Regions from separate parts of the Alkalihalobacillus phoenicis genome, predicted to be linked through region 1. Evidence: riboswitches for the same ligand, from Rfam matches in the RefSeq annotation. Region 1 holds a riboswitch; the other holds the start of a gene.
What was found. Region 1 has a riboswitch for FMN ahead of ribD (bifunctional diaminohydroxyphosphoribosylaminopyrimidine deaminase/5-amino-6-(5-phosphoribosylamino)uracil reductase RibD). Riboswitches for the same ligand answer to the same signal wherever they lie in the genome.
Positions count from the first base shown of each region.

Region 2: another riboswitch for FMN. It lies ahead of AA0017_RS06370 (DMT family transporter); the one in region 1 lies ahead of ribD (bifunctional diaminohydroxyphosphoribosylaminopyrimidine deaminase/5-amino-6-(5-phosphoribosylamino)uracil reductase RibD).

Region 1 is NZ_CP154853.1:1,458,181-1,461,901, reverse strand. Features, by position in the region: gene AA0017_RS06960 (bifunctional 3,4-dihydroxy-2-butanone-4-phosphate synthase/GTP cyclohydrolase II) at 1-49, opposite strand, end outside; gene ribE (riboflavin synthase) at 78-731, opposite strand; gene ribD (bifunctional diaminohydroxyphosphoribosylaminopyrimidine deaminase/5-amino-6-(5-phosphoribosylamino)uracil reductase RibD) at 734-1,813, opposite strand; FMN riboswitch at 2,007-2,161, opposite strand; gene AA0017_RS06945 (malate synthase G) at 2,387-3,721, opposite strand, start outside.
Region 2 is NZ_CP154853.1:1,344,315-1,348,035, reverse strand. Features, by position in the region: gene AA0017_RS06390 (phosphoadenylyl-sulfate reductase) at 1-522, opposite strand, end outside; gene AA0017_RS06385 (YezD family protein) at 664-810, opposite strand; gene AA0017_RS06380 (hypothetical protein) at 1,097-1,333, opposite strand; gene cbpB (cyclic-di-AMP-binding protein CbpB) at 1,498-1,947, shown strand; FMN riboswitch at 2,071-2,220, shown strand; gene AA0017_RS06370 (DMT family transporter) at 2,341-3,312, shown strand; gene AA0017_RS06365 (SRPBCC family protein) at 3,338-3,721, opposite strand, start outside.

The DNA.
Region 1 (3,721 bases):
CCTCGCCTCTTTTTAAAGCGTCAATTGCTTCTCGAATCGAATCAAATATTTGTTCATCTGCCACAATAATCCCTCCTTTATTTGAATCCGTTCTCTTCTAAAAATTGTGAAGTCATTGTATCTTGTTTAGGGTGAGGACTTTTTTGTTTGTTAAGCATTTTCTCAATATATTTCCCTAAGATATCACATTCAATGTTGACAATATCGCCAACTTCTTTTGTTCCTAAAATCGTTTCTTCTAACGTATGCGGAATGATTGAAATCGTAAATCGGTCGGTGTCGACACGAAATAACGTTAAACTAATTCCATCAACAGTAATTGAGCCTTTATAAACCATATAATCAGTTAATGATTCCTTCACTTGCACTTGATAATAAATCGCATTATGCTCACGTTGTTTTGAAATAATTTTACCAATTCCATCGACATGCCCAGAAACGATATGTCCCCCAAACCTTCCATCCGCTTTCATCGCTCGTTCTAAATTGACTTTACTCCCTCGATTTAGTCCATTTAAACTCGTGGCTCTAACCGTTTCAGGCATCATATCAACACTAAAGCTCTGATGATTAAATTCGGTTACTGTTAAACAAACACCATTTACAGAAATACTATCACCCAAATGTACATCTGCTAAAACCTTTCTTGCATTTATTTTCATAACAATCGCTTCACCATTTTGTTTCACCGTGGCAATTTCGCCAATTTCCTCGACAATTCCAGTAAACATTCTCAACCCTCCCGCACTTTTGAAATGATTTTTATATCTGGTCCAAGCTGCTCGATGCTCACAAATTCCAAACGTAAATGTTCGGCTAAAGACTGAATTCCGTTCCCTCCTGAAAAAGTCGGAGCCCTTTCACCAGCAAGCATCTTCGGGGCAAAATAAGTAATGACTTGTTGGACCAGTTTCTTTTCGATAAATTGTCCGTGAATTTGTGATCCACCTTCAACAAATAAGGAGGTGATTTCCTTTTGACCAAGTGTACGAAGCACATCATTTAAATCTGTACCAATCTGATAAACTTCGACTCCTACACTTTGTAGCTTTTTCACTTTTTCTAAAGGCGTTTCTCGATTTGTAAACACCCATGTAGGAGCAAGTCCATCTGTTACAAGCTTTGAATCGAGTGGGATTCGTAGTTCACTATCTAAGACAATTCGAATTGGGTTTTTCCCACCGAATTCAAGTCGCGTTGTTAAAGCTGGATTATCAGCAAGAACTGTCCCAATCCCTACCAAAATCGCATCATGTTTATGCCTGTATTGGTGTACATCCTCCCGAGCTTCCTCACTCGTAATCCACTTACTTTCACCTGTAACCGTTGCTATTTTTCCATCTAAAGTCATCGCTGCTTTTAACGTGACATACGGCTGTTTAGTTAATATATAATAAAAGAAGACTTCATTTAATTGAATCGCTTCTTCTTCACATACACCTACTGTCACTTGAATGCCTGCTTTTTTTAAACGAGTAATACCTGTACCTGATACTTGCGGATTTGGATCAACCGTAGCGACCACAACTCTTTTTACTTTTTTTTCGACTAACAAATCAGCACAAGGTGGGGTTTTACCATAATGGCTACAAGGTTCCAACGTCACATAAACGGTTGAACCTTCTGCTTTTTCATCTGCCATTTGTAAGGCAAGTACTTCCGCATGACCTTCGCCACGTTTGAGGTGAGCACCAAAACCAACGACCTGGCCATCCTTCACAACAACTGCACCTACCATAGGGTTTGGGGACGTTTGCCCTTCTGTTTTTTCAGCCAATCGAATCGCCAGCTTCATATATTCCTGATCCGTCACTTCCATCACCTCCTAATAAAAACGAAAAAACCCCGAAAGATAAACTCTCCCGGGGGTATGTAAAAACTAGCACTGAATAAGCCTAATTGTAGCCATATTTAAATAAACCGGTAGCTCCGTTTTTTTAAATAAAGCAAATAGACGCAAACAAACTATCAAAAAAGACAGATTGATTGTGTAAACAAATAGACATGCTCTCCTTCTCCCATCCAGACTATTACTGTCGGTCCTAGACTTACACTAGGTCAGCCGTTCATTAACTAAAAGCTAATGAGCGGGTCACGGACTAAGAGGGTAAAAACCCTCATCACCGCCGGTGGGGAATTGCACCCCGCCCCGAAGGATCATATGAAATTTTCTCCAATCAAAGTATAAACATTGGATTGATATGAATTTTATCACCCGTACTTTAAAATTGCAAGAAATTAAATTTTAACCTATTATACTCCAACCTTATTCGAGCGGAAACACTTTCTTACAAAAAAGCTTGCCAACTATCCCATTTCAGAGATTTTGTCGACAAGCTGAACTAAACATTTGAATGCGTTTGACTATGTGTTATTCTGATTCTATTTATATACTTTGTTTTTGTAAATGTTCTTCTTTTTCTTTCAGTCGATAGCGATGTAAAATTGGCTCCGTATAACCATTTGGTTGCTCCCTACCTTTAAGCACTAGTTCCAGCGCCGCTTCAAATGCGTTAGAACGTTGCCCATTATGCACTAATACTCGGTATGTCTTATCATCACGGTTTTGTTCGTCCACGACTTTGGCCATTCGATAAAAGGTGTCGATGACTTGTTCTTCTGTACAAATCTGATGATGTAACCAATTGGCGATATGTTGACTTGAGATTCTTAATGTCGCTCGATCTTCCATTAGTCCGACATTATGAATATCTGGTACTTTCGAGCAACCAACCCCTTGATGAACCCACCGTACAACATACCCTAATATTCCTTGTACATTGTTATCTAATTCATTTTGAATCGTTTGCCTATCCCAAGCACGCTCTTTTGAAATCGGCGGTGTTAAGATCTCCTCTAAGTACGAATGATTATCCTCCCTTTTTTTCATTTGAACATCGACTACATTAATTTGATGATAATGAATCGCATGTAAAGTGGCCGCTGTTGGAGATGGAACCCAGGCTGTATTTGCTCCTGACTTCGGGTGATCACTTTTTAGCTCTAACATTGCCTTCATCTCATCTGGCATAGCCCACATCCCTTTACCGATCTGAGCACGTTGTTGAAACCCCGTTTTTAAGCCACTTTTTACATTTGACCGTTCATAAGCCCGTAACCATTTCTCCTGCTTCATTTCTGCTTTCGGAACGACTGACCCTAATTCCATTGAAGTAAAGATTTCATCACCCGTACGGTCTAAAAAGCCTGTATTAATAAAGGCAATCCGTTCTTTTACTTTTTCAATACAATTGATTAAATTAACGGATGTACGACGTTCTTCATCCATTACCCCTATTTTTAATGTATAGCGCTCCATTTCTAACATATCTTCCACCATATTAAATATTCGGTTCGCGAACTCAACTTCTTCGGAACCATGCATTTTCGGTTTCACGATATAAATCGAACGTTCCTTTGAATTTTTAAGTTCACTTAAGCCCATAATAGAATGTTTCGCAATAAGGCTTGTTATAACCGCATCAATAATACCCTCTGGCACTTCTTGACCAACCTTATCTAAAATGAGATTTGAGGTCATAAGATGGCCGACATTACGAATAAACATAAGGGAACGGCCTGATAGGGAAAATTCCTCTCCATTCCCTCTTCTATAATGGCGATCTTGATTTAACTGCCGAAGTAGCTGCACACCATTTTTCGTAAAAGTCGATGTTAAATTTCCTTTCATTAACCCAAGCCAGTTACGATAAATATGCAC
Region 2 (3,721 bases), 110 kb from region 1:
AATTTCTTCCTCTGTCCAATGAATAAGTGGACAAATTTTTACCGATTTAAAACGATTGTCTTTATTCACAAATTCCGTGTTGACCCGCGTCGGTGATTGTTCACGTCTTAATCCCGATATCCACGCTCGGTGTTGGCTTAATTGATTTTCTAACGGAACCATTTTTCTAAGCTGACAACATTTGTCGGGATTAACCTTCCAAAGTTGCTCTCCATATTGTTCCGCCTGTTCTTCCGGTGTTAAATTAGGTTTAATTAGGTTAATTTTTAAAGTTGGGTAACGAGCCTTCACTTTATCAATTAATTCATACGTCTCTTTAAAATGAAAATCGGTATCTAAAAAAATAATTTTAGCTTCTTTATTCACTTTACTAATGAGATCAATTAACACCATTCCTTCAACACCGAAGCTACAGGAATAAACAATTTCGTCACCAAATTCTCGGTAGGCCCACTTTAATATATCAAGACTATCTTTTCTCTCTAGGCTTTTATTTAGTGTTTCATAATCTGCCTTTTCCATCGTGTCATATGAGATAAACAAGCTTTCCTCCCCCTCTTTTATTAAAATACAAACGAAAAGAGACGACGTTCACTAAAGAAGCAAGCATATTACCTCCTTATAGTGAACGCCGCCTCTAGTTTGTCTAGTCAGCAACAACGGTTATTTAATTCGTACTTTTTCATTCTTTTCCAATTGTATAATCTTTCCGTCTTGAACAATTATCGTAATCGAACCATACTGCAAGCCTTCTAAAAGGTCTTTTAACGTTTCCGATACTTGCTCCAAAGATTTTTCAGCGTTAGTCATGCTACTCCTCCTAGCATTAAACCTCCATCAAAGACAAATTTAATTCCTTGTATTTTCATATGATTTATTAGTTTAATAGTATTCTATCCATCATTTGCATGAATGTCAATAATCGTTCGTGAATTTTCCGAAAAATGGGCTAATTTAATTTGAGTGACTTTAATTGGTACAATATATAGATTGCTTTGCTCGTTCCTTCCCATTTGTCTTCATCCACACTAAAAACCCATAACCTTTATAAACGAGCCATGGGTTTTCTATCTTTTATTAAGTTTTAGATGGTTCTTTATTTTGAAAAAGGGATAACTTTGGCAGGAATTTTTTCATTATATGTATAAATAACTTTATAGCCTTCTTTTTTCCGTCTTTTAAAAGTTTTTTCAGAAATAGGTCTAGGCATTGACCATGCTAAGGAACTCGGATTATCCCATGAATCAAAGGTAATCAATTCCTTTTTATAGAAATATTGATTTCCAGAATAATATGTCTCACAAATATAGGTTACCGTTTGTTTGGAATGCATTCTCTCACCTCATTTGTTAAAAAGTATCGCCAAATTCTCCAAAAAATATGAGAACTTTTTTACCTTCCAAATAAATGCCTTATTTCTTGACATACTCATTTTTGGAGCGGTACGATAAAGTAGAAGAATACTGTCAAACAAATATAATAAAAAGAAGTGATAACATGATTCAACATTTAAAAAATCAAACATTAATGGCAGGAGAATTACATGAATTAATTGTACCAATGGAAAAAGTGGCTCACGTACAATTAAAAAACCCCTTAGAACACGCTTTGCTCGTCCTTATTAAATCTGGATATACGGTTATTCCAGTCCTTGACCCGACGTATAAGCTACACGGCATCATAAGTAACTCTTTAATCCTAGATTCGTTATTAGGTGTTGAACAATTTGAAATGGAACGATTATCTAACCAAGTAGTCGCTGATGTTATGAATACAGATGTACCGACGATCAAAAAGGAAGATACCTTTTCAAGAGCTCTTAACTTAACAATCAACCATCCCTTCTTATGTGTCGTTGATGAGCGTGGAGAATTTTTAGGTATTTTAACAAGACGGTCGATTCTTGCCCTTGTAAGTAAATACTTACATAAACAAGAGAGTTCATAATAGCTTATAAAGGTTTCTATCCTCTTGAGAGGGTTATTTGCTCTATTTTTAATAACTTTTAAAAAGTAAGTATTGATTAATAACCAACATCGTATTATGATAAAAATATTATATGAACTGAATATGAATCTTCGGGGTTAGGTGAAATTCCTTACCGGCGGTGATGATTTATGATAAATCTTAGCCCGCGACTCTTTAAGTGCTCGACATTTAAAGATTGACTTGGTGACATTCCAAGGCCGACGGTTAAAGTCCGGATGGGAGGAGATCGAATAGTACGCTTGTTCTGATTGGCAACAATCGAGCACGTTTATTTCGTAAGCCTTCTTTTATTTAAAAAGAAGGCTTTCTCTTTTGTTAAGATTCCATGTTCAAACAAAAGGAGTTTGAGTTATGGTACAGTCAGATCAGTCTTTAAACAAACAGAAAGTAATGAAACATGGGTTTTGGTTTGTCGCAATTGGAGCAGCATTTTGGGGGATTAATCCGATTTTTCGGATGCTTTTACTAGATACTTTTACCTCTGCCCAAATTGTCTTATTAGAGCATGTCTTATTATTATTTATCGCGGTTCCGTTATTATGGGCGAATCGAGCGGACTTAAAATCAGTCAAGTTCAAACATTTAGGAGCGATTATCTTTATTGCTTGGGGTGGTTCAGCGTTAGCAACCATTCTTTTTACATTAGGTTTAACGTACGGGGAAATTAATATCGTCTTATTACTGCAGCAATTACAGCCATTATTTGCGATCTTTTTAGCGAGAATCATTTTAAAAGAGGCCCTACCACGCCATTTTGCAACGGCAGTTATCATTGCTTTGATGGGGACCTATTTATTAACATTTGGATTTAATTTTCCATTCGGTTCAGTGGGAGACTTTTTTCAAGCGGCAAGTCTACTCTCTATTGCAGCGGCAGCCTTATGGGGCGGTTCAACTGTGATGGGAAGATATTTATTAAATGATATGAAATACGAGACCGTTACCGCTTTACGTTTTATCGTGGCTTTGCCATTATTAATTATGATCGTCGCCTTCCAAGGAGCAGCATGGTCATTGCCAGCAACAACAGGGGCATCAGCTATTATCTTTATTAACCTTGCTGCCTCTGCCTTAATCCCTGGTTTATTAAGTATCTTAATCTACTATCGTGGACTAGCAAATACAAAAGCATCATTAGCGACCATTGCGGAGCTAAGTTTCCCAACAGTCGCCCTAATCATTAACTGGCTTGTTTTTAATGAGGTTGTTTCAGTTGCCCAATTTATCGGCTTCTTGCTCATTTGGTCGACTATGTACTTCTTATCGATTCAAAAGCAGCCAACACCAACCCATCGTGTTCCTGAACCGCTGACATCCGCATAAATGGTGAGTCACTTATCAAACACCCCTAATGAGAAACTCTCTTATTAGGGGTGTTTTTAGTTAAATATTGTTTTATCGCTTTCTCTCGACTCTTAAACATTTGCTGTAAAATGTTTTTTAATACAAAACTCGGAATTTTTGTTGTGATTTCTAGTCGATCACACATCACAGTATAAGCACCTTGCTGTTTAAATGTATGAGTATGTTTCCAATAATCTAGTGGGAAGGGCGGATTCATAGCTACATCAGTAAATTGACAATTAGCCTCATCTATTGTGATTTCGGCAAGCCATCTGTACGAGAGAAAACTTAGCGAAAAGTCGATTTCGACGATTTGTGTGCCGGATTCCACCTCTTCCAGCTTTAATTGTACAATCGGCGGAAAGCTTGTGATTTCAATTAAGTTTTT